Regions from separate parts of the Priestia sp. YIM B13491 genome, predicted to be linked through region 2. Evidence: riboswitches for the same ligand, from Rfam matches in the RefSeq annotation. Region 2 holds a riboswitch; each other region holds the start of a gene.
The links. A riboswitch is a leader RNA that binds a small molecule or an ion and turns the genes downstream of it on or off. The one in region 2 is predicted to bind lysine.
Positions count from the first base shown of each region.

Region 1: it holds a riboswitch for lysine, as region 2 does, so the genes downstream of both, ACFX4E_RS20660 (amino acid permease) here and ACFX4E_RS00870 (aspartate kinase) in region 2, are expected to answer to the same signal.
Region 3: it holds a riboswitch for lysine, as region 2 does, so the genes downstream of both, lysA (diaminopimelate decarboxylase) here and ACFX4E_RS00870 (aspartate kinase) in region 2, are expected to answer to the same signal.

Region 1 covers NZ_JBHZOR010000006.1:49,494-57,176, forward strand. Annotated here, with positions in the region: gene eat (ethanolamine permease) at 1-160, opposite strand, end outside; gene eutC (ethanolamine ammonia-lyase subunit EutC) at 182-895, opposite strand; gene ACFX4E_RS20645 (ethanolamine ammonia-lyase subunit EutB) at 910-2,280, opposite strand; gene ACFX4E_RS20650 (ethanolamine ammonia-lyase reactivating factor EutA) at 2,307-3,722, opposite strand; gene thiT (energy-coupled thiamine transporter ThiT) at 3,879-4,487, opposite strand; TPP riboswitch at 4,520-4,620, opposite strand; lysine riboswitch at 4,795-4,979, shown strand; gene ACFX4E_RS20660 (amino acid permease) at 5,082-6,521, shown strand; gene ACFX4E_RS20665 (hypothetical protein) at 6,557-6,925, opposite strand; gene ACFX4E_RS20670 (GNAT family N-acetyltransferase) at 7,029-7,520, opposite strand; gene ACFX4E_RS20675 (cysteine hydrolase family protein) at 7,611-7,683, opposite strand, start outside.
Region 2 covers NZ_JBHZOR010000001.1:176,108-183,790, forward strand. Annotated here, with positions in the region: gene ACFX4E_RS00855 (electron transfer flavoprotein subunit alpha/FixB family protein) at 1-383, shown strand, start outside; gene trxA (thioredoxin) at 796-1,110, shown strand; gene uvrC (excinuclease ABC subunit UvrC) at 1,335-3,101, shown strand; lysine riboswitch at 3,167-3,344, shown strand; gene ACFX4E_RS00870 (aspartate kinase) at 3,486-4,718, shown strand; gene ACFX4E_RS00875 (YslB family protein) at 4,770-5,297, opposite strand; gene ACFX4E_RS00880 (succinate dehydrogenase cytochrome b558 subunit) at 5,787-6,395, shown strand; gene sdhA (succinate dehydrogenase flavoprotein subunit) at 6,425-7,683, shown strand, end outside.
Region 3 covers NZ_JBHZOR010000004.1:527,556-535,238, forward strand. Annotated here, with positions in the region: gene ACFX4E_RS17670 (hypothetical protein) at 49-234, opposite strand; gene ACFX4E_RS17675 (hypothetical protein) at 385-519, opposite strand; gene ACFX4E_RS17680 (dicarboxylate/amino acid:cation symporter) at 657-1,919, opposite strand; gene lysA (diaminopimelate decarboxylase) at 1,972-3,300, opposite strand; lysine riboswitch at 3,446-3,628, opposite strand; gene ACFX4E_RS17690 (CBO0543 family protein) at 3,695-4,207, opposite strand; gene ACFX4E_RS17695 (NAD(P)/FAD-dependent oxidoreductase) at 4,542-5,660, shown strand; gene ACFX4E_RS17700 (YckD family protein) at 5,734-6,048, shown strand; gene ACFX4E_RS17705 (PAS domain-containing sensor histidine kinase) at 6,209-7,683, shown strand, end outside.

The sequences.
Region 1 (7,683 bases), on a different contig from region 2:
ACGTCGTGTAAAACACAGTTACAATTAAGGTTGCAATTGCAAGTCCGATAATCCCGCCTTGTTCAAACCCGTAATTCCACCCAAAGTATTGTCCTGAAATAACCATACCAACTGAAATAGCCCATAAATGAATAGGTTTTAATTGTTTTTGTAACGCCATACGTTCTCCTCCTTTTGATGTTTAGACAATAAGATGTACACCGCTTGTTTGCTGCTTGATCATTTTGTCAATCATGGTACCGATATGTGCGGCTGCCTCAATAGGAGGCGTCCCTCTTTTATGAATATTAGAAATGACCATACGATCAGACTCTTTTTTGCCTTTGCTAGGTTCATAGCACATGTAAGCACTCATTGATTCAGCACTGACCAGTCCAGGTCGCTCCCCAATCAATAGCACAAGTGCTTTTGACTTTATGATCTCGCCTATTTCATCCATACACGCAACTCGTCCCCCTTTTACAAAAAATGAAGTCCCGATATGAAGTCCATATGACTGCAGGGAGTCAATTAAAGCTGGATAGACGTCGCTTATGTTTTCTTCAATTGCCTTGGCGCTCAGTCCATCCGAGACTACCACTTGTACATCAGGCCGCTGCACACAGTTTTTAAAAATTTCTTTCTTAGCGTTATCTGCTAATAACCTTCCTTGATCTGGCCGTTTTAAATAATGTTCTTTTGACTCCACACGTGTATTCACAGAGAAAAGGTTAAACTCGGCTAAAATATCTTCTGAAACTACTCCATATACAGAGTCTACAGCTGCAGCGTGATCCGTGCGAAAAGATAAAACGTCTTTTGTTAGCGGCCTTGTTCCTGTACGGCCGACACCTATGCGGGCAGGGGTAAATTGTTTAAGTGTTTCAAGCGGATCGCGATTTGACTTTGGTATCATAGTAAGCACCTTCCTTAAATCAAATTCATAAAAATAGTTGGGTCTCCGGCTCTAGACGTAAAGCGCCCGTTGTCCATAATACGCTGATCTTCAAGCCACTTTTGAAATAACGGCGTTGGGGTACGACCTAACACGTTACGGACCGTTGCAATGTCATGATAACTAAGAGACTGGTAGTTTAGCATGCAGTCATCAGCCATGGGCACTCCTATGACAAAGTTCACTCCAGCTGTTCCCAGAAGCATACTTAAATTATCCATATCATTTTGATCAGCATCCATGTGGTTGGTGTAACATACGTCTACTCCCATAGGCAGGCCGTGCATTTTACCCATAAAATGATCTTCTAACCCAGCTCGTAGAACTTGTTTGCTGTTATATAAGTATTCAGGTCCAATAAATCCAACAACTGTATTAACTAAAAAAGGCTTGTAGTGACGAGCTAAGCCGTAGCATCTGGCTTCGAGCGTTACTTGATCAATGTTATAGTGAGCTTCTGCTGACAGTTCAGAACCTTGTCCTGTTTCAAAATACCAGCGGTTTGGACCTTTTGCCGTTCCTTTTTCACGAATTAACGCTGTCGCTTCATCGAGCATAGACAGTGAAATTCCAAATGAATCATTACCAGCTTCTGTACCTGCTAAACTTTGAAAAATCAAGTCAGCAGATCCTCCTTTTTCAATTGCTCTCATTTGACTCGTTACGTGTGATAATACACAGTTTTGAGTAGGAATTGACCATTCGTTGATTATATTTTTTGTTTCATTTAAAAGCGCGTAGATATTATCCGTTGTGTCAATAACAGGGTTAATTCCGATAACCGCATCTCCAATTCCATAGCTTAACGCTTCGTATAGAGATGCTCTCATTCCTTTTAAATTATCTGAAGGATGATTAGGCTGGGCTCTAGAAGCCAATACTCCTTTTTGGCCGATAGTCGTTTGACAAGTAGTTTGCACTTCTATCTTGGCAGCTCCTTGAATTAAATCTAAATTGGACATAATTTTAGTAGCCGCCGCAATCATTTCGCTGCTTAATCCTTGGCTAAGTGCAAGAAGGTCTTCTCCGCTATGCTGATCGGATAAAATATATTCTCTTAAATCCCCTACTGTCCAATTTTTAATAATATCGTAAACAGATGAATCAATCTGACTTTCGATTAATGCCGAGACGTTGTCTTCATCTGCGCTGAGCAGCGGATAGTTTCTGATATCAGCAAGTGTGATATCAGCTAGGACTTGCTTTGCTGCCATTCGTTCTTTCATTGACTCAGCGCTAACTCCTGCGAGCTGATCTCCAGAACGCTCTTCGTTTGCTTTGGCCATGATTTCTTTTAAGCTATAAAATGAAAATGTTTCTCCTAACAATCGTGTAGTTTTAAACATCGTTTCCTCCTTGTATATTTAGTAGATTATGATGAAAAAGCGAGCGTTTTAACGGAAACGGAGATCGCTTCTCCAGCTACTGGTAACCCTAGATCAATGTAATCTCCGTGTGTAAAATCAATTTGATCTAAACAAATAATTTCTAACTCTTTCCTCTGTTTAGCTAATGCTTGTCCTAAAGCTTTTGCAATATCTTGCTCGCATAGAACAACGAGGCACTTAGCTCCTTTAAAACAAGCAATAAATTCAGCGCTTATTACTTTTGCTAATTCTTGAAGCATCTTATAGCTGCAGTAAGGAAAATGAGATAAAGCAATAGCAGCGGGGGGATCTTCTGCGCTGAAAATAGTTGAAGCCTGCATACATGCCGCTCGAGCTCTTTCTTGAAACATCAGCGGATTCCATTTCTCTTCTTGCTGAACAGGTATCTCTACAATCGGTATATTTTTTAACGGCAGCCGCTTTGACCCAATGTATACAGTTGATCCGCTAACTTCTGTATTTTGCATACCAGCCCCAATTACAGTAGCGCGCGTTGTCTCAGCGGCTTGAGATACTTGGATGGATTGAAAATGATATGCTAGAAGCGGACCAACGTCTCCATGTATGGCCACTTCCTTCACTGTTTTTGGCTTTTGCTTCTCCATCATTTCTCCTACTCCTCCTGAAACCATGATCATTTCGGGGATAGAAGATCTTGTATGAGGAGAAACGATCAGCGAGGAATTTTGATTCAGCGCATTTACATAATTCACGGTTTCTTCAGCTAGTAATTGACAGATAGACGAGAGCTTTTCAAATGTTGCTTTTTCACCTTCTCGCAGTGTTAAAGAATTATTTTTCAAAAATTCAGTTAAATGAGAAGAAACGTAGGTAACCAAACCTTCTGAATTCAGACGAATTAATCTTCCTCCCACATGCAGTGTAAACGTTTCTATAACTTTTCCATTTTGACATAAAGCGATGTTAGCAGTTCCTCCTCCTACATCAATATTGGCAATTACTGCATTTGTTTCAGCAGAACGTTCGATTGCTCCTGATCCTTTTGCAGCTAATATTCCTTCTAAGTCAGCGCCGGCTGTTGCAACAACAAAATCCCCAGCATGTTCGGCTAGATAGTGAACGATACTTTCTGCATTTTTCTTTCTGGCCGTTTCTCCTGTGATGATCACAGCACCTGCCTCCACTTGATCTAAGGAGATTCCTGCATTCTTATACTCTTGTTCTAGTAGTACCGTTAATCGTTGAACATCGATTTCAACATCGTTTAGCATAGGAGTGGTATAGATAGAACTTGCATACGTTACGCGACGATCAATAATTTGACAGCCTGGCAGCGTAAACTGATTTTGTTGATTTGCTATTAACAGCTTGCTTACAATCAGTTTTGTTGTACTTGTTCCAATATCTAAACCTATGCTCGTGATCCATTTCTGTAGCATGCTATCAATCCCTTATCTCGTTTGAATATGGTGATTATCATAAAACAGTTTTTTGAATATTTCACTAACTATGTTATCAAACCTGACACACTTTTGTGTAAACAAAGGTGACAAATGACAAAAAAGACTAAATCTTGGTAGATTTAGTCTTTTTGCTTATGATGAGTGTGATTTAGTTATAATCATTCTTGATGCCGATGGAATTAATAGTGAAAGAATGATTAAGCAGGCTATTAGTGATCCTACCATTGAAATCCCGTTCATTGAAAAAGAATACCATAGAGCGGACATGCCCTTTGGCGCATATGATCCCCAGAAAATAATACCCGCAATAAAGTGCCAGAAATACCGTGCGAAGCTGCCGATAATAAGGGATAAAACAATCAAAACAAAAGCTTTTGATCTGTTATTGTTAGCTAAATTTGTTTTAATAGATTGCGAAAAAATACCTCCAAAACCTATAAAAGCAAAAGCCACAATATATTCAATAAACGTTTGCAGCGCTGTTAAAATATAAGCCGTTCCTGTTGCCAACTGTAAAAGCCCCCATAATAGACCAGATAGAGCCCCGCCTTTTACTCCCCAGCGAAAGCACATAATAAAAATGGGCACCATGGAGAACGAAATACTCACAGCCGTTGCAATCTTAATGGAAGGCAAAAGATCAAGTAGAAGTGCCAATGCTGCAAAAATAGCTATTTCAATTTTAGCCTGTAAAGGTAATGCTTTATTCACGTTTCTCACTCCTGTTTTTGAATCATTCATATCAAACGGTTTACACAGGAGTAAGCAAATATATGCTACTATTCCCACATTCCTACGCTAGCGTTAACTAACAGGTTCGAAGGGTCTGAACAATTTGTTCACTCTCAGCACGGCGGCTCCCCCTGTGGTACGTTCGGATATTTATGTAGTATTATGACAACATCCATTATATCATATGTAACAAAATAGATTCGAGAGATTTCAAAGATGTTTCTATTTTCTGAATCTATTTTTTATAATGACAATCGTTTTAGTATTTGGTATACTTCTTTTATGTCAAATGAATATAAAAAACCCTCATCCTAATCGATGAGGTAGAGGTCGCAGTTTTTAATAGTAAAGCAACGGAAATGCAGAGAACATTGAGGATGTTGCTTGAAAGGAAAAATTGCCGAAGTTTAGATCACTTCTCGGTTGATTTAAGCTGGGGCTGTCTCCGAACAGGAACAGAACTGTCACATCATGCGAGTGATGTGAAGAGCTATCTTCACGGAAGGTTGACGCGGTTTTCAGATTTAAAAGCGCGCACATATACTGCGGGCTTTTTTTATGTTATCCCGTCTCTTTCCGTACATTCGAAAGGAGTATTTATCTATGCAAGAGCAGCAAGAATTAAAACGTGGGTTGAAATCTCGCCACTTGACGATGATTTCATTAGGAGGAGCCATCGGAACCGGCTTATTCCTAGCAAGTGGTGGAGCAATTCACACAGCAGGACCTGGGGGAGCGCTTTTAGCTTACGCTATCATTGGTGTCATGGTTTACTTTTTGATGACCAGCCTAGCGGAGCTCGCAGCTTATATGCCTGAAGCCGGTTCGTTTAGTACGTATGCGTCTCGGTTTGTAGATCCATCCTTTGGTTTCGCTCTCGGCTGGAACTATTGGTATAACTGGGCTATTACGATTGCAGCTGAATTATCGGCTGGAGCCCTTATTATGAAATTTTGGTTCCCAAACTCTTCTTCTATTTTATGGAGTGCCCTGTTTTTATTAATTATGTTTGGGCTTAACTACCTTTCTGTAAAAGGATTTGGTGAATCTGAATTTTGGTTTTCGTTAATTAAAGTAGTAACGGTTATCATCTTTTTAGTTATTGGTATTATGATGATTTTTGGTATCTTTAACAATGAAGCACCAGGTTTTAAAAACTTCACGCTTGGTGATGGACCCATTCACGGTGGATTCTTTACTGTCTTAGGTATTTTTATGGCTGCTGGTTTTTCATTCCAAGGAACAGAGTTGCTTGGAGTCGCAGCTGGAGAAAGTGAAGATCCGGAAAAAACGGTTCCTCGCGCAGTTAAACAAGTCTTCTGGCGCATCTTGTTATTTTATATTTTAGCTATTTTTGTTATCGGGATGCTTATTCCATACACAGCGGATTCATTAGCAAGTGATGATGTGCGGGTAAGTCCATTTACTTTAATATTCGAACGAGCAGGTCTGGCGTTTGCAGCATCAGCTATCAATGCCGTTATTTTAACAGCCGTTTTATCTGCTGGTAACTCAGGTATGTATGCTTCTACGCGTATGCTTTGGAACTTAGCGAAAGATGGAAAAGCACCGAGGTTCTTAGCAAAAGTAAATAAACGAGGCGTTCCGGTTAATGCTTTAATCGCAACGGCACTTGTCGGTACACTTGCATTTGGTGCTTCATTTTTTGGAGACGGTGCGGTATACACGTGGTTACTTAACGCTTCTGGTATGTCTGGTTTTATTGCTTGGTTAGGAATTGCCATCAGCCACTATCGTTTTAGAAGAGCATTTGTTGCTCAAGGTCATGATTTGAGTGAACTTCCATATCATGCAAAACTTTTCCCGTTTGGTCCTATCTTTGCCTTTATTTTATGTGCTGTTGTCATTTTAGGTCAAAACTATTCGGCGTTTACGGGTGATTCGATTGACTGGTACGGTGTACTTGTTTCTTATATCGGACTTCCTTTATTCTTAATTGTTTGGTTAGGATACAAATGGACGAAAAAGTCAAAACTTATTCCGTTAAAAGAATGCCAAGTAACAGTAAAAAAATACGAATAAAAAAAGCTCTCTATTCTTTTGAATAGAGAGCTTTTTTACGTGATCTGATCAGCAAAATGAAGAGATATATAGGCGGGCTGGTTTTTCATAACAAGCATATAACCTTTGAGGGGGCGATTACAGTAATCAGCAGCTTCTATATAATAAATATGCTGAATTAACCTGCTTAAATAGGTTACAAAAGATGGAAGTTGATGAGTAGGAATGCTTTGGATGTAGTCTATGATTTCTTGTTGAGTTTGAAGGCCTGAATGGGTACATTCTAACAGATAAAAAAGCGGATCTGCTGCTATAGTAGATAGTTCAGAGTTGTGTTTGATTCTATTCAGCTGGATATGCAGTTCTTTTTTTGACCATCTTTTTGGAATAGCTCTTAGATACTGATATTGAAAATGTGTATTCATGATAGCTAACACCTTTCGTATTAAAATAATAAAACGACTTATTATTTTAATAACCTTTACACATGAAACTAAAACGTTACAATGTGTAAAGGTGTCATACATCTTATAAAATAAGCTGATAAAAAAGAACATCTTGCCACTGATTAAATTTCCAGCCTACTTCTTTAAATTCTCCGCAAAATGTAAAATTAAATTGCTCATGCATTTTGATACTGATATCATTCCCTTTTGTAATCCCTGAAATAACAACGTGATGGTTGAGTTCTTTAGCTAATTCCAAAATTCGCTTCATAAGCTTTTTTCCAATGCCATGCCCCTGCTGGTTTTTATCAATATAAATCGATAGCTCTACCGTTTGAATGTACGCCTCTTTATCTCGATAAGAAGAAAGCGAAGCATAGCCCGCTACTACCCCATCTTTTTCTGCGACAATAAGCGGAAAAAGTTCATTGCTAATATGATTATTAAACCAGCTCCTTCTATGCTCTACTGTTACAGGCGTTAAGTCAAAAGTAGCAGCACTTGTTTGAACAGACTGGTTATAAATTTCAACAAGCATAGGTAAATCTTCTTCTTTAGCATAACGAATGATCATATGTACAAACTCCTTATAGTATAGAATTATCTTTATTTTACTTCTTTTAATAAACATAATCTACATAAAAAACCGATGTGCACATGCACATCAGTTGTGATTTTGAGCATATTGAAAGGTTTGAAGAACTTGAAGTGTCTCTTTTGTAGAAACGACCGTCGCA
Region 2 (7,683 bases):
TATCCGAAGCAAAAGTCGTGATTGCAGGTGGTCGAGGTGTAAAAAGCACGGAAGGTTTTGGACCTCTCCAAGAACTAGCGGACGTGTTAAATGGAGCTGTTGGGGCGTCTCGCGGAGCATGCGATGCAGATTACTGCGACTATTCTCTTCAGATCGGTCAGACGGGCAAAGTAGTCACACCAGATTTATACATTGCCTGCGGAATCTCAGGAGCCATTCAGCATTTGGCCGGCATGTCAAATTCAAAAATTATTGTTGCTATTAACAAAGATCCTGAGGCTAATATTTTTAAAGTAGCTGATTACGGAATCGTTGGAGATTTATTTGAAGTGGTGCCTCTGCTAACGGAAGAATTTAAAAAGCTGAAAGTACAGTCTGCGTAAGAGGCTGGGACAAAAGTATTTTAGACGAAGTGAAGAACGAACTATTGATCAAGATATTTGATTAGTGGTTCGTTTTTTTGTTGGGGTAAACTTTATGTGTGTGGGTCTTTCTAGCAGCAGTTGATTTCTGTGCAAGACTCCTGCAGAAAGCGAAGTCTTGCACAGAAATCAACTGCGGTGGCACAAGCGGTTCAGTCTTTGTATACTATTTGTTCACCTTTAGATGGAATTCATTTCGTTATGTCTCAACCTCACGGAAAACGAAATTTTCTACGTATGTTTTTATGTAAATTGTACAAACTAGAGCGAAGAATAAACAGTATAAATGTAAGCAAAAAGTTAGCAAACCTTATTTGAAGGTGATATACTGTGAGTAGAATTTGGATATTGCATATATTTAGGAGGAATTAAAATGGCTATTGCACATGCTACAGATAAAAACTTTACAGATGAAATTAAATCAGGCCTAGTGCTTGTTGACTTTTGGGCACCATGGTGTGGCCCTTGTAAAATGATTGCTCCAGTTCTTGAAGAAATTGATGGTGAACTTAACGATAAAGTTAAAATCGTGAAAGTAGATGTTGATGAAAACCAAGAAACAGCTGGAAAATTTGGTGTTATGAGTATCCCAACTTTAGTATTATTTAAAGATGGAGAGAAAGTTGATCAAGTAGTTGGTTTCCAACCAAAAGAAGCATTAACAGAATTAATTAATAAACACGCGTAAGTCAAAACCTAGCTCAGGCTAGGTTTTTTCTTTTTCTCCACTTTTTCTCTTTTGGGAATACTTTTATTTAGCGAATATGCGTTCGTTTGTTTTATACTAGATGTAAGGAACACCGTCACAAATCCGGCTTATGTGCATGTATTGTAAAGCAGAAAAGAATGTAGGTTACGCTTCATAAGCGAATGTATAGATGGACAGAGTAAGAGAAGAGGAAGGAGAAAAGTATGAATGATTATTTAAAAGAAAAGCTGGCTATTTTACCGGATCAGCCCGGCTGCTACTTGATGAAAGATAAATATGGAACGGTCATTTACGTAGGAAAAGCAAAAGTATTAAAAAATCGAGTGCGCTCCTACTTTACCGGATCTCATGACGGAAAGACGCTTCGACTTGTAAACGACATTGTCGATTTTGAATATATCGTCACATCTTCTAATTTAGAAGCGCTTATTTTAGAAATGAATTTAATTAAAAAGCATGATCCAAAATACAATATCATGCTTAAAGATGATAAGGGCTATCCCTTTATTAAGATTACAGCTGAAAAACAGCCCCGGCTTGTTATTACAAGAAAAATAAAAAAAGATAAAGGGAGATACTTCGGTCCTTATCCTAACGTTCAAGCTGCAAATGAAACCAAGCGGCTTCTTGATCGCATTTATCCACTAAGAAAGTGCTCTACCATGCCAGACAGACCTTGTTTGTATTACCATATCGGGCAATGTCTAGCTCCTTGCGTAAAAGAAGTAAAAGAAGAGCAAAACAAACAAATTATTGAAAATATCACTCGGTTTTTAAATGGTGGATATGAGCATGTCAAAACAGAGTTAACTGAAAAAATGTTAAAAGCTTCAGAAGAACTTGACTTTGAAAGGGCTAAAGAATATCGAGATCAAATTGCTCATATTGAAGCGACAATGGAAAAGCAAAAAGTAACGTTTAATGATTTTGTTAATCGAGATGTGTTTGGCTATTCTTATGATAAAGGCTGGATGTGTGTTCAAGTTTTCTTTATTCGCCAAGGGAAATTAATTGAGCGAGAAGTTTCTATGTTTCCTTTTTATAAAGAGCCAGAAGAAGATTTCTTAACTTTTATCGGTCAGTTTTATGCCAAAAATATTAAGCCAAAAGAAGTGCTGGTTCCAGCAACGATTGATGCAGAGTTAGCTGAGAAATTAGTAGAAGTAGAGGTTCAGCATCCAAAGCGAGGCAAAAAGAAAGAATTAGTAGAACTTGCGTGTAAAAATGCAAAAATTGCGCTCGGTGAAAAATTCTATTTAATTGAACGAGATGAAGAGCGCACGGTTGGCGCAGTTGAACGGTTAGGAGAAGAGCTTGGAATTGCAGCGCCTTACCGGATTGAAGCATTTGATAACTCAAATATTCAAGGGACAGATCCCGTTTCTGCGATGATTGTTTTTGTTGATGGGAAACCGGAAAAGAAAGAATATCGCAAATATAAAATTAAGACCGTAAAGGGACCAGATGATTACAGTTCCATGAGAGAAGTCGTTCGCAGACGGTATTCCAGAGCGTTAAAAGAAGGTCTTCCGCTTCCAGGTTTAATTGTTGTAGATGGAGGCAAAGGGCATTTAGCTGCAGTACAGGACGTTCTCGAAAATGAATTGGGACTTTTAGTGCCTACAGCAGGTCTTGTCAAAGATGATAAGCACAGAACCTCCAACCTGATGATTGGTGAGCCTCCTCAAATCATACCGCTTGAACGCAATAGTCAAGAATTTTATTTGCTTCAGCGAATTCAAGATGAAGTTCACCGATTTGCGATTACTTTCCACCGTCAAGTGCGCTCTAAGTCCGCTTTTCAGTCTGTTCTGGACGACATTCCGGGAGTGGGAGAAAAGCGTAAAAAAGCTTTGTTAAAGTATTTTGGTTCGGTGAAAAAATTGAAAGAAGCAACGGTTGATGATATTCGAAATTCAGGTGTTCCTCAAAACATTGCTGAAAAAATTTATGAAACATTACAAAAATAGTCTTGAAATAATAGAAAATATTTGATAAGCTATTAACTAATTTCATACGACACTTCATCAAATGAAGTGAAGATAGAGGTGCAAATTTAATCAGTACGTATCAGGAAGGGTATGAGCCCTTATGAATGAGACGGAAAGGGAAATTTGCCGAAGTGAACATTACCTCATAGTAATGATTGCTGGTTCTGCGTTGAATAAACGTAGGATTGTCAAGATGTAGATTCTTGGAGAGCTATCTCACGGCAGTGGACGGTTATGTTTTATAATTTTCGTTCGTTAAGCAATGAGAGCTCATCTCATTGCTTTTTTTATTGTCTGAGTAAAAAAATTTAGCTTCTCATCATCCTGCATATGCAAATTTATTGAAAAGGAATGAACAAAATTATGGCATTAATCGTTCAAAAATTTGGTGGAACATCTGTTGGTTCTGTTGAACGTATCCAACATGTAGCAAACCGTGTTATTCAAGAAGCAGAGCGCGGTAACCAAGTAGTTGTTGTTGTATCGGCAATGGGCAAAACGACAGATGCACTGGTGAAATTAGCAAGTGATATTACGGACAGTCCAAGCAAACGCGAAATGGATATGCTTCTTACAACTGGAGAACAAGTAACGATTTCCCTGTTAACAATGGCCCTTCAATATAAAGGGTATGAAGCAACTTCGCTAACAGGTTGGCAAGCTGGTATCCAGACGGAAGCAGTTCACAGCAATGCACGAATCCAGCACATTGACACGACTCGTATTCAAAGCCAATTAGATAGAGGCCGAATCGTAGTAGTAGCTGGATTCCAAGGCTGTTCAGAAGATGGAAGCATTACAACATTAGGTCGAGGCGGCTCTGACACTACGGCAGTAGCTCTTGCCGCAGCATTAAAAGCTGCAAAATGTGATATTTATACAGACGTAACAGGAGTGTTTACGACAGATCCGCGCTATGTAGAAGATGCTCGTAAGCTTCACTCTATTTCATATGACGAAATGTTAGAATTAGCTAATTTGGGAGCAGGGGTGCTGCATCCGCGCGCTGTTGAGTTTGCAAAAAATTATCAGATACCGCTAGAAGTGCGTTCAAGCTTAGAAAACGAGAATGGAACGATTGTTGAGGAGGAAGTTTCAATGGAACAAAACTTAGTCGTAAGAGGAATTGCGTTTGAAGATAATATTTCACGAGTGACAATTGAAGGGTTAAACAATGAGTTGCAAACTCTTTCTACTATTTTTACAGCATTAGCAAAAGAACAGTTAAATGTGGACATTATTATTCAAAACGTAACGGCTAATAATCGTCTCTCTATCTCATTTTCTATTAAAACCGTAGACGTAGATGCCGCTCTTGCCGTCTTAAAAGAGTATAAATCTACTTTAGGATATACGCGTATTGAACATGAAAGCGGTCTGGCTAAAGTATCAATTGTCGGCTCTGGCATGATTTCTAATCCAGGCGTTGCAGCCGAAATGTTTGAAGTGCTGGCAGGGGAGAAAATTGAAGTGAAGATGGTCAGCACGTCTGAAATTAAAGTATCTACAGTTGTACCGCACGCTGATATGGTAAAAGCTGTTGAGACGCTTCACGTAGCATTTGAATTAGAAGAGCAGCAAGCAGTGCACGTATAAAGAAGAGAAAAAAGACGTGGTATCTCCACGTCTTTTATATATACGTATTTCCTACTTTTTATAGCGCTCCGCGCGTGTTTCGGTAGGTAAGATATCTTTTCGGTCCCACTGCACGGAAATCAGCACTTTTCCGTTCTTTTCTTTATGTGTTAAGTAGGCTTCTGTTAGGCAGTTGTTTTGACGCTGAATCTGTTCAGCCACAAATCCTGACTCAAGATGAAACGAACAAGTTTCCTGCTGAAATCTTTTGCTGACCACATCACCTGATAACTCAAGCTCGAGTGAATATTTATCTTTTTTTGCAAGCGTCAGTGTTCCCCAGGAAGCTGCTTTAAAAAAAGCGACGATTTCATCCATTGTATTTAATGGGTATTTCCGCGCAAGGTGTTTTCCTGCCCAGTATGAAATGGTATTTGTTTCGTCTCCAAGAAGCTCTGGAATTAACACGTCACGCAAAAGGCTGTATCCGAAATATGAAACGTGATCAAGAGTTCTCTCTGTTTCAGCTGTGACGTTAGGTTCTGATGTTTCCATCGTCTCTTCAAGTTCTTGCTGTGATTCTGTTTGTAAATTGCTCATGCTTTCCCCTCTTTCTTTACTACTATTATATACAAATCTAAAAAACCTCTCACGCATTTTTTTAATAAAATGTAAGAGGATCTTTATTATGGTAAAAAGAGTTAGATGTAAAGATGAAAAATCCATAATATACCTTTTAAAAGGGTACTTTTACCTGTGTAAATGTTTTGTGAACTTGTTTACAATAAAAGCATAAAGTAAACGCTTACTTATTTGTGGCAAGCAATATTATAATAGAAAGAAAAAATCTGTAACATCAATACAGTAAGCGTTAACAAATATAAAATTTTATAAATTTATATTTTATAGAAGATTTAAACATCTTGCCTTGACGCTCTTAATCGATGGGAGTAAAATTAACCTGTCACATACTTTATTAGGAAATGCAAAGGTTTTCATTTCCTGTATTCACGATTAATCTATTTGTCTAGTGGGAGTAAGAAAGTTCTTCACAAACTATGTTCATTTAACTAAGGGGGGTCTACGCAGATGGCGGCAAACAGAGAGTTTCAATATCGGAGAATCCATTCATTACTTGGGGTAATACCAATCGGGATTTTCTTAACACAGCATTTAGTTGTGAATCATTTCGCGACAAAGGGAGAAGAATCATTTAATCAAGCAGCTCACTTCATGGAGAGCTTACCTTTCCGCTATGCTCTAGAAATTTTCATTATTTTCTTACCAATCGTTTTTCACGCAATATACGGTCTTTACATCGCATTCACTGCTAAAACAAACGTTAACAACTACGGTTTTTTCCGTAACTGGATGTTTATCCTTCAGCGTGTTTCAGGTGTAATCACACTTATCTTCATCACATGGCACGTATGGGAAACCAGAATACAAGCTGCGCTTGGAAAAGAAGTAGATTTTCAAATGATGGAACGAATTTTAAGCAACCCGGCAATGCTTGCATTCTACATAGTTGGTGTTGTATCTACGATCTTCCACTTTGCAAACGGTCTATGGTCATTTGGAGTTAGCTGGGGGTTAACTGTAACACCACGTTCTCAAAGAATTTCAACTTATGTGACATTAGCAATCTTCTTAGCACTTACATTTGTAGGTGTTCGTACATTATTCGCATTTGCATAAAATTAAGGTTTTGAAGGAGTGGGGTTCCGATGAGTAACGGAAAAATCATCGTAGTCGGTGGCGGTTTAGCTGGCTTGATGGCAACAATAAAAATTGCTGAGTCTGGCAAGCAAGTAGATTTATTTTCACTAGTTCCGGTAAAAAGATCTCACTCAGTTTGCGCGCAAGGTGGAATCAACGGAGCCGTAAACACGAAAGGTGAAGGGGATTCACCATGGGAACACTTTGATGACACAGTGTACGGCGGAGACTTTTTAGCCAACCAGCCACCTGTAAAAGCAATGTGTGAAGCAGCTCCTGGTATTATTCACTTACTTGACCGCATGGGTGTTATGTTTAACCGTACTCCTGAGGGTTTGTTAGACTTCAGACGATTTGGCGGGACGCAGCATCACCGTACGGCTTTTGCTGGAGCAACAACGGGTCAACAATTATTGTACGCATTAGATGAGCAGGTTCGTCGCTATGAAGTTGCCGGACTTGTGACAAAGTACGAAGGATGGGAATTCTTAGGTGCTGTTCTTGACGATGAGCGCAGCTGTCGCGGAATTTCTGCACAGAATTTAAAATCAATGGAAATTAAAACGTTCCCAGCTGACGCGGTTATTATGGCTACAGGTGGACCTGGGATTGTTTTTGGAAAATCGACGAACTCAGTTATTAATACCGGTTCAGCGGCATCTATCGTGTATCAGCAAGGTGCATACTATTCAAACGGAGAGTTTATTCAAATTCATCCAACTGCTATCCCAGGAGATGATAAGCTTCGTCTTATGAGTGAATCTGCTCGTGGAGAAGGCGGACGCGTTTGGACATATAAAGACGGTAAACCTTGGTATTTCTTAGAGGAAAAATATCCTGCGTACGGTAACTTAGTACCTCGTGATATTGCCACTCGTGAAATTTTTGACGTCTGCGTAGCCCAGAAGTTAGGAATTAACGGAGAGAACATGGTTTATCTGGACCTTTCACATAAAGATCCAAAAGAGCTAGACATTAAACTTGGAGGTATCATCGAAATCTATGAAAAATTCATGGGCGATGATCCGCGCAAAGTACCAATGAAGATTTTCCCAGCCGTACACTATTCAATGGGCGGTTTATGGGTGGATTACGATCAAATGACAAATATTCCTGGCTTGTTCGCAGCTGGTGAGTGTGATTATTCACAGCACGGAGCGAACCGTTTAGGAGCAAACTCCTTATTATCAGCTATTTATGGTGGTATGGTTGCTGGTCCTAAAGCCGTTGAATACATCAATGGTTTAGAAAAGAGCGCAGATGCTAT
Region 3 (7,683 bases), on a different contig from region 2:
AAAGGGGGAGGATATATCCAATGAATAAAACCAGGGAAAGGAAATGAACTAAAATTTCTGTCGAAATTGATTAATAAAACGCATAATCTTTTTATAGAGAAACATAGATTTTGCTGCTAGCTGATGAGGAATATAAAGATTTTTGCATGTACGTTCGGGCAAAAATGCAAAACTTATCAAAATAACTGAAAGTCCAAAGGCTGCGGCTGTAATCTCTAGCCAAGAAAACATCATATCATTCCTCCTTTTACAAACCTATTAATAGAATATGTAAAAGTTTGAAAGGAGGTTGTACGATAGACCTATAATGAGCGGAGTTATGAAGTTCTCTCTAAAAATAAAATGACGTTAAAGAACGCAGGTGCTGCGCTCTTTAACGTCATTTTATTTTCGCTCTTCAGCTTGATGTTCTTGTTTGTTTTGCTCAGTGAGACGTTTTTGATGAGCTTTTGTTTCTGCGCTTACATGATTCGCATCATTCGGTTGATTTTTCTTTGAACCTCCTGCAGCGTTACTCATTAGACGACACCTCCAGTTCGGTTATGAAACATACCTATAGAATGTGCGTATTTACAGACTTTATACACCGCTATCGATATTACTGCACACGAAAAAAGCAAAGGGAGAGTCACTAAACTGTTCCCTTTGCTTTTTTGCTAGGCGACTTTATCGGTGGTGATAATTTTGTTAATCCAGTCTTTTCCCTCTGTAAACCTTGTAACAAGCATCGCTGTTACTGTATTTCCCGTACTGTTTAAAAGCGTAGCAGGGGCGTCAATAATTGTGGAAATGACCGCAATAATGGGCAGAACTTCTGGCGAAAATCCGTAAATTGTAATGATTAACATTTCGCCAATCATACCGCCTCCAGGGATTGCTCCCATTACGGCTCCAACTAAAAAGGCTACGCCTAATATGCTCAAAATACTCGTAGCAGACGTCATATCTTTGCCAAACAAACTGAATAAGAAAACAATTTTTAGAATACCACCGATAACAGAACCATCTTTATGGGTGTTTGCTCCTAATGGAATCACCGTTTCAGCAATATCCAGCGGCACACCCATTTTCTTTGTTGCATCTAAATTGACTGGAATAGATGCAGCAGAAGAACAGGTAGCAATAGCGGTGATAGAAGGAGCAGCTGCATTTTTCCAAAACAGCTTAATTCCTGCTTTACCGCCAGCAATCCATGCATATAGCGTAAAGAAACCGAAATAGTAAACGATTGCAATTAATAAATAAAGAATAAATGCTCTAGCGTACCCTTGTAAGATCTTTGGTCCAAGTTCTCCTACTACAGTAGCAAAATAGCACCCTAAACCAATTGGAGCATAGTACATCACAATTTTAACAACCTTCATCGATACTTCTTGACCGGAAGTCAGAAATTTCGCCATAGGCTGTCCTTTTTCGCCAGCCATCGTTGTAGCAATACCGAAAATAACGGCAAAGACAATTAATTGTAAAATGTGCTCTTTCGAAAATAACTGAACAAAATCAGGTACAGTAAATGTACTAACAAGCTGAGTTAAAAGCGTCATTTTTTCAGCTGTATTTTCACTGTCACCCATCAATTCTTTAATGGCAGAAGTATCTACATTATGTAGCGGATTGTAAAGTGATGCGCCTAAAAAGCCTAAAACGGCTGAAACAGCAGCAGTGGCGATAAACACAACGGCGATACCTAGCATAATTTTACCAAGACGCTTCATTTCATTCATGTTTGCGATCGCCGAAGCCACACTAAAAAAGACAAGGGGAACGATAATCATGAACATTAAATTAAGAAACAAATCACCAAAGGGCTTTACGACTGCCACATCGGGCCCGATAGCATATCCTGCTATCCCGCCAATTAAAATAGCGAGAAGCAGAATAAGCGATGATCTGTACGTTTTAAATACACTTAAAACCATAGTTAGATTTCCTCCAAACAACAATAGCTTCTTTACTACGCAAGAACAGCTATTATTTGCTCATTGCATACGTAGTAACGACTGGCTTTACATCTTTACGCACCAAATCTTCGTATGTTTCTCGCTCTACAGCAAGACGAGCTTCTCCATTTTTTACAAATACAACAGCAGGGCGCGGAATACGGTTGTAATTGCTAGCCATTGAATAGTTGTAGGCACCTGTAGAGGACACTGCTAATAAATCTCCTTGATTAACGCGCGGTAAATCAATATCCCAAATAAGCATATCTCCTGATTCACAGCATTTACCCGCAATTGATACTGTTTCATCTTTTTTATCCGTCACTCTATTAGCCAAGACAGCTTCATGTTTTGCATCGTAAAGAGCAGGACGGATATTATCGGTCATACCGCCGTCAATTCCTACGTATTTTCGTACACCTGGAATCTCCTTTGTTGATCCAATTGTATAAAGCGTTGTACCTGCTTCTCCTACGATGCTTCTTCCAGGCTCAATCCAGACTTCTGGAAGGGTATAATTCTGTTCAGTTAACGTGCGGCTTAGCTTTTCTGTCAGTGCATCTACATAATACTCAACTGGAAGAGGAGAGTCGCTTTCGGTATAACGAATACCAAAACCACCACCTACGTTTAAAACTTTTACTTCAAATTCCATTTTATCACGAATGCTGAATAAGAAATCAGTTAAAATATCAATGGCGCGAGAAAAACCATCTACTTCAAAAATTTGCGAACCAATATGACAATGAATGCCTAAAAGATCGTAGTAAGGCTTTTCTAACGCAGAACTTACCGCTTTCATGGCTTGGTCATTGGAAAGACCAAATCCAAACTTGGAGTCTTCCTGTCCGGTCATAATATATTCATGTGTATGGGCTTCAATCCCTGGAGTAACACGCAGAAGAATAGATGCTTTCTGTTTGCGCTCAGCTGCTAAGGCATGCAAAACTTCAAGTTCGGTAAAGTTATCAACAACAAAACAGCCAATATTCGCATCAAGAGCCATTTCCATTTCTTCAATCGTTTTATTATTGCCGTGAAAATGAATGCGTTCAGCTGGATATCCAGCTTCAAGCGCTGTAAATAATTCGCCTCCTGAGACCACATCTAGTGACATATCAAGCTTCGTTAAAAGGCTAGCCATTTCCATACAAAGAAAGGCTTTCCCTGCATAGGCGATTTGATATGAAAATCCGCTTCTTCGAAAGGCTGAATGGAAGGCCTTGCATTTCGTCTCAATTAATTCTTGATCGTAGATGTATAGGGGAGTGCCGTATTGTTTTTTCAGTTCGACCGTATCGCACTGCCCAATTTCTAAATGATTGCTGCTGTTAATTTTACTCGTTCCATGTAAGTACATAATCCGTATCCCTCCATTTAAATCATTCAACTATAACTTTGAACTTTGATGGTTAGTAGAAAAACACAAAAAAGACCCGTGAAGTGATGTTCACGCGTCTTGGTTTCATAATAATAAAGTATTATTACATTCTAGGCATCAACATCTCTTCAATAGCTCTCCACAAACCAAATGGTTTGTGACAGCTCAGCATTTATTCAATACTGAACCAGTATATGAACACAATGGATGTTTATATACTTCGGCACGAAATCCCTTTTACTTATCTTCACAGACTCCATTAGTCTCCAATAAGTGACTCTTGATTTCATGCACCTCTATTCTCAGAGAGGAAAATTATATTTAAATGTAATTTCTATTATATTTCCTTTTCCTCCGTCTAGTCAATGAAAAGTTAAGGCATAGGAATATCAAAAAAAATAAATAAGAAGGCTATGAAGCTTCCAGATAGAACCCAAGCACCCAGCGCTGTCTTCTGATGAATGACTAAAAGTGAGAACGTGACAATGTTGAAGAGAAAAGAACACAGCAGCGACCATCCATAATGATGAGTGATACTGTGATTAACATAAGCAATGAACTCAATCACAGTAAATAAAAGCGCCCACAAAAGAATCCACCACAGCCGGCCGCTTACATGCAGCGGTAGCCTTCCTAAAAAAACCGGTATAACAAACGGATAAATAATTAAGGTTATTCCAAGGGAAACCATTAGGTGATCGGGTAGAAAAAGGTGATCAATACCAACAGGGTGAAATACCCATACGCGGTGATGAAACAGCAGTACTTCATAAAGCAAATTCCCCGTGACCCAAAACAGCAAAGTAGGATAGTATTCTTGATACCTGCGCCACTTGCCAAATAGTAAACCAAGAATGATAAAAAATAATACAAATGAAGATTGCATACGCTCTCCTTAAAATAATGGTTATTTCTTTTTATTTACATATTATAGAAATTTTATTCTCTTTGCTTTTATTCAGAAACTATAATGGAAAAGCCGTAAGCAGCGTTAAAGACGTACTACCACTATTTATGACTGTCTTCACCCTGCTATAATCTCCGTAAAAGAACTGCTACCGCTTTTGTTTACGAGATGAAGGGAGCTATATGTCAAAGTCAGCAAGACATAAAAGTAAGCTCAAAATAGCTTCGCCTAGTATGTGACTTCTTTTTTTGCTATGCTAAAATTGCGTACATATAGCATGAGAATACTAGAAGAAAGAAAAGGGTGTTTTGGTATGAAAACATACATCGTAGTTGGAGCTGGGATACTTGGAGCTTCTACAGCATATCATTTAGCAAAAGCAGGAGCAGATGTGACATTGGTAGATCGCAAGGATGCTGGTCAAGCTACTGATGCAGCAGCAGGAATTGTTTGTCCATGGCTTTCACAGCGTCGAAATAAAGCATGGTACCGCTTAGCAAAAGGCGGCGCTAAGTACTATCAAACATTAATTCAGCAATTAGAAGAAGATGGAGAAACGGATACGGGATATAAGCGAGTAGGAGCAATTAGCTTACATACGGATGAACTAAAGCTTAAAAAAATGGAAGAAAGAGCATATAAGCGTCGGGAAGAAGCTCCCGAAATAGGCGAGATTACACGTTTATCTGCTAAAGAAACACAGGCTTTGTTTCCGGTTCTTTCGGAAGAATACAGTTCAGTTCATATTAGTGGAGCCGCTCGCGTTAACGGAAGAGCTCTTCGAAACGCACTTGTGAATGCAGCGAAGAAAAACGGTGCAAAAATAATAGAAGGAAACGCAGAACTTCTTTATGAAAATAATCGAGTAACGGGCGTTGCCGTAAATGGACAAACCCTTCTAGCAAGTACAACAATCGTGACAGCAGGAGCGTGGGCAAATCAATTGCTAGAGCCTCTTGGAGTAAAATTTTTAGCAAGCTTTCAAAAAGCGCAAATTGTTCACTTACATCTCCCTGATTTAGATACAAAAGACTGGCCCGTTGTGATGCCTCCAAGCGACCAATATATTCTTTCGTTTGAACAAGGTCAAATTGTTATTGGAGCAACACATGAAAACGACACGGATTATGACTTGCGAGTAACTGCTGGTGGGCTTCATGAAATTTTTTCAAAGGCCTTATCAATTGCTCCCGGCTTAACAGAAAGCACAGTTTTAGAAACAAGGGTAGGGTTTCGACCATTTACTCCAGGCTTCTTGCCAGTCATTGGAGCTCTTCCGGCTTACGAAGGAATACTAGTAGCCAATGGTCTCGGAGCTTCAGGCTTAACGTCGGGTCCTTATCTTGGTTCAGAGCTTGCTAAATTAGCACTTGAAATAGAAATGGAAATTGATCTTAGCGACTATGATGTAAGAGGAGCTATCGAGTCTTAAGCAAACAGAATGAATGAAAACAAATAGAAGTTCGCAAACTACAACTACTATATGATGAAAGGAAGTAGATTGTTTGCGAAAGATTATGATAAGTGCAGCAGCAGCTTTTTTATTTATGAGCGCGACGCCTGTATTAGCGGAAAACCATCCTCAGCCAGAAACAAAAGACGTGCAGCTGACGTCTCAGCAAAAGCAGGAATTGTCCGTGCTGTACAAAGAAATGCTAGCAAAAAAGAAAGAAATACTTTCAAAATATGTGGAGTACGGCGTGTTAAGCAAAGCGGAGAGTCAAAACATTTCTTCACATATGGAAAATCGTTATCAGCATATGGAGAAAAATGGTTTTGTTCCGAAGCGACACTGTCATAAAATGCATCATTCAAAGTAATTCATATTCACATAAAAAAGCGCCTTTACAGGCGCTTTTTTATGTGAATGAATGGAAAATATCCGCTTCTTTATCTAGTAAATTCTAAAATCCTCATGTAAAATTAAGAGAATGAGAACGAGTAGGAAAGATGCTAGTGAGGGGTAGGTAAATATGAACGATGAACGAAAATAAGAAAATAGTCCGATTACATGCAGAAAATCATTCAGCTGAGGCGCTAGGAATCATATTTGCTTACAAACAAAAAGATGACCATCTTGTTTACAGTATGTATCAAGGTGAAAGCGTTCATGAGCAAAAAACCCCTCTGGAAGAATGGGTCTCGTATGAGCATTTTTTCGAAGCACTAAATAAAAAGAAAAAGCTTATGTACGAGCTTCAAATAAATGATAAACGCTATGTAGTAAACTTAACCCCTTTATCTTACACAGAAAAGCCTGAAATCATGGGACATTGCGTGAATATAACTAGTTATCAGGAGAAAAAAGAACAGATTCAGCCTTTTATTTATCATAACGCAGATGCTGTTGCTGTCGTTGACTTAAAAGGTAAAACGCTTCAAGTGAACCCTGCGTTTGAGAATACATTTGGCTGGACGTTTGAAGAAATTTATCAAAAGCCTCTTCCGATTATACCTTCGTTTTTAAAGGAGCCAGTGTGGGAACTTCATAAGACCATTCAATCAGGTGAATCGAAAACGGAATTTGAGACGGTCAGACAGCATAAAGACGGTCATTTAATTAATGTAAGCGTCACACTATTCCGCGTTGAAAATATGAATGATTGGCCGCTATGCATTGCTTTTGTCTATCGAGATATAACATCACGCAAGCAGGACGAAACGGCTTTAAAAGAAAGTGAAGAACGCTACCGAAGCTTGATTGAGTTATCGCCGGAAGCGATTATCGTTCATAGTGAAGGGAAAATTGATTACATCAACCCTGCAGGAGCTAAAGCGCTAGGATACAAAAGTCCTCAAGACGTATTAGGAGCTTGTGTTTATCAGTTTGTTCACCCTGATTACTATGATGTTGTAAAACAGCGAATTTATCGAATGAAAACAGAAAATAAATCTGTAGACCTACAGGAAGAAAAGTTTATTCATAAAGACGGTCATACGATTGATGCCGAAACCATTGCCTTTCCTATTCCCTATATGGGAAAGCAGGCCATTCAAGTTTTGTTTCGTGATATTACAGAACGTAAAAAAACTGAAAAATTGCTGCGTGAATCCGCTCAGCTTTCCTTAGTCGGACAGTTAGCCGCTGGTATTGCTCACGAAATTCGAAACCCTCTGACGGCGGTAAAAGGATTTATACAGTTATTAAAAGAAACGAGCGGTCAGCCTTACTATGTAGAAATGATAAATCATGAGTTAGATAGAATTGAATTGATTACCGATGAGTTCTTGAGTCTTGCAAAGCCTCAGGCGAAAACCTACAAAGACAAACATGTCCAAGATATTTTAGAGAATACTTTAAAGCTAGCTGAGGTGCAGGGGATTACAGAGAAAATTCACGTAAAAAAAGAAATTGATCTTCATCTTCCTCTCGTATTATGCGAAGAAAATCAGTTGAAACAGGTGTTTAGCAATATATTTAAAAATGCAGTCGAATCTATGCCAAGTGGAGGAAC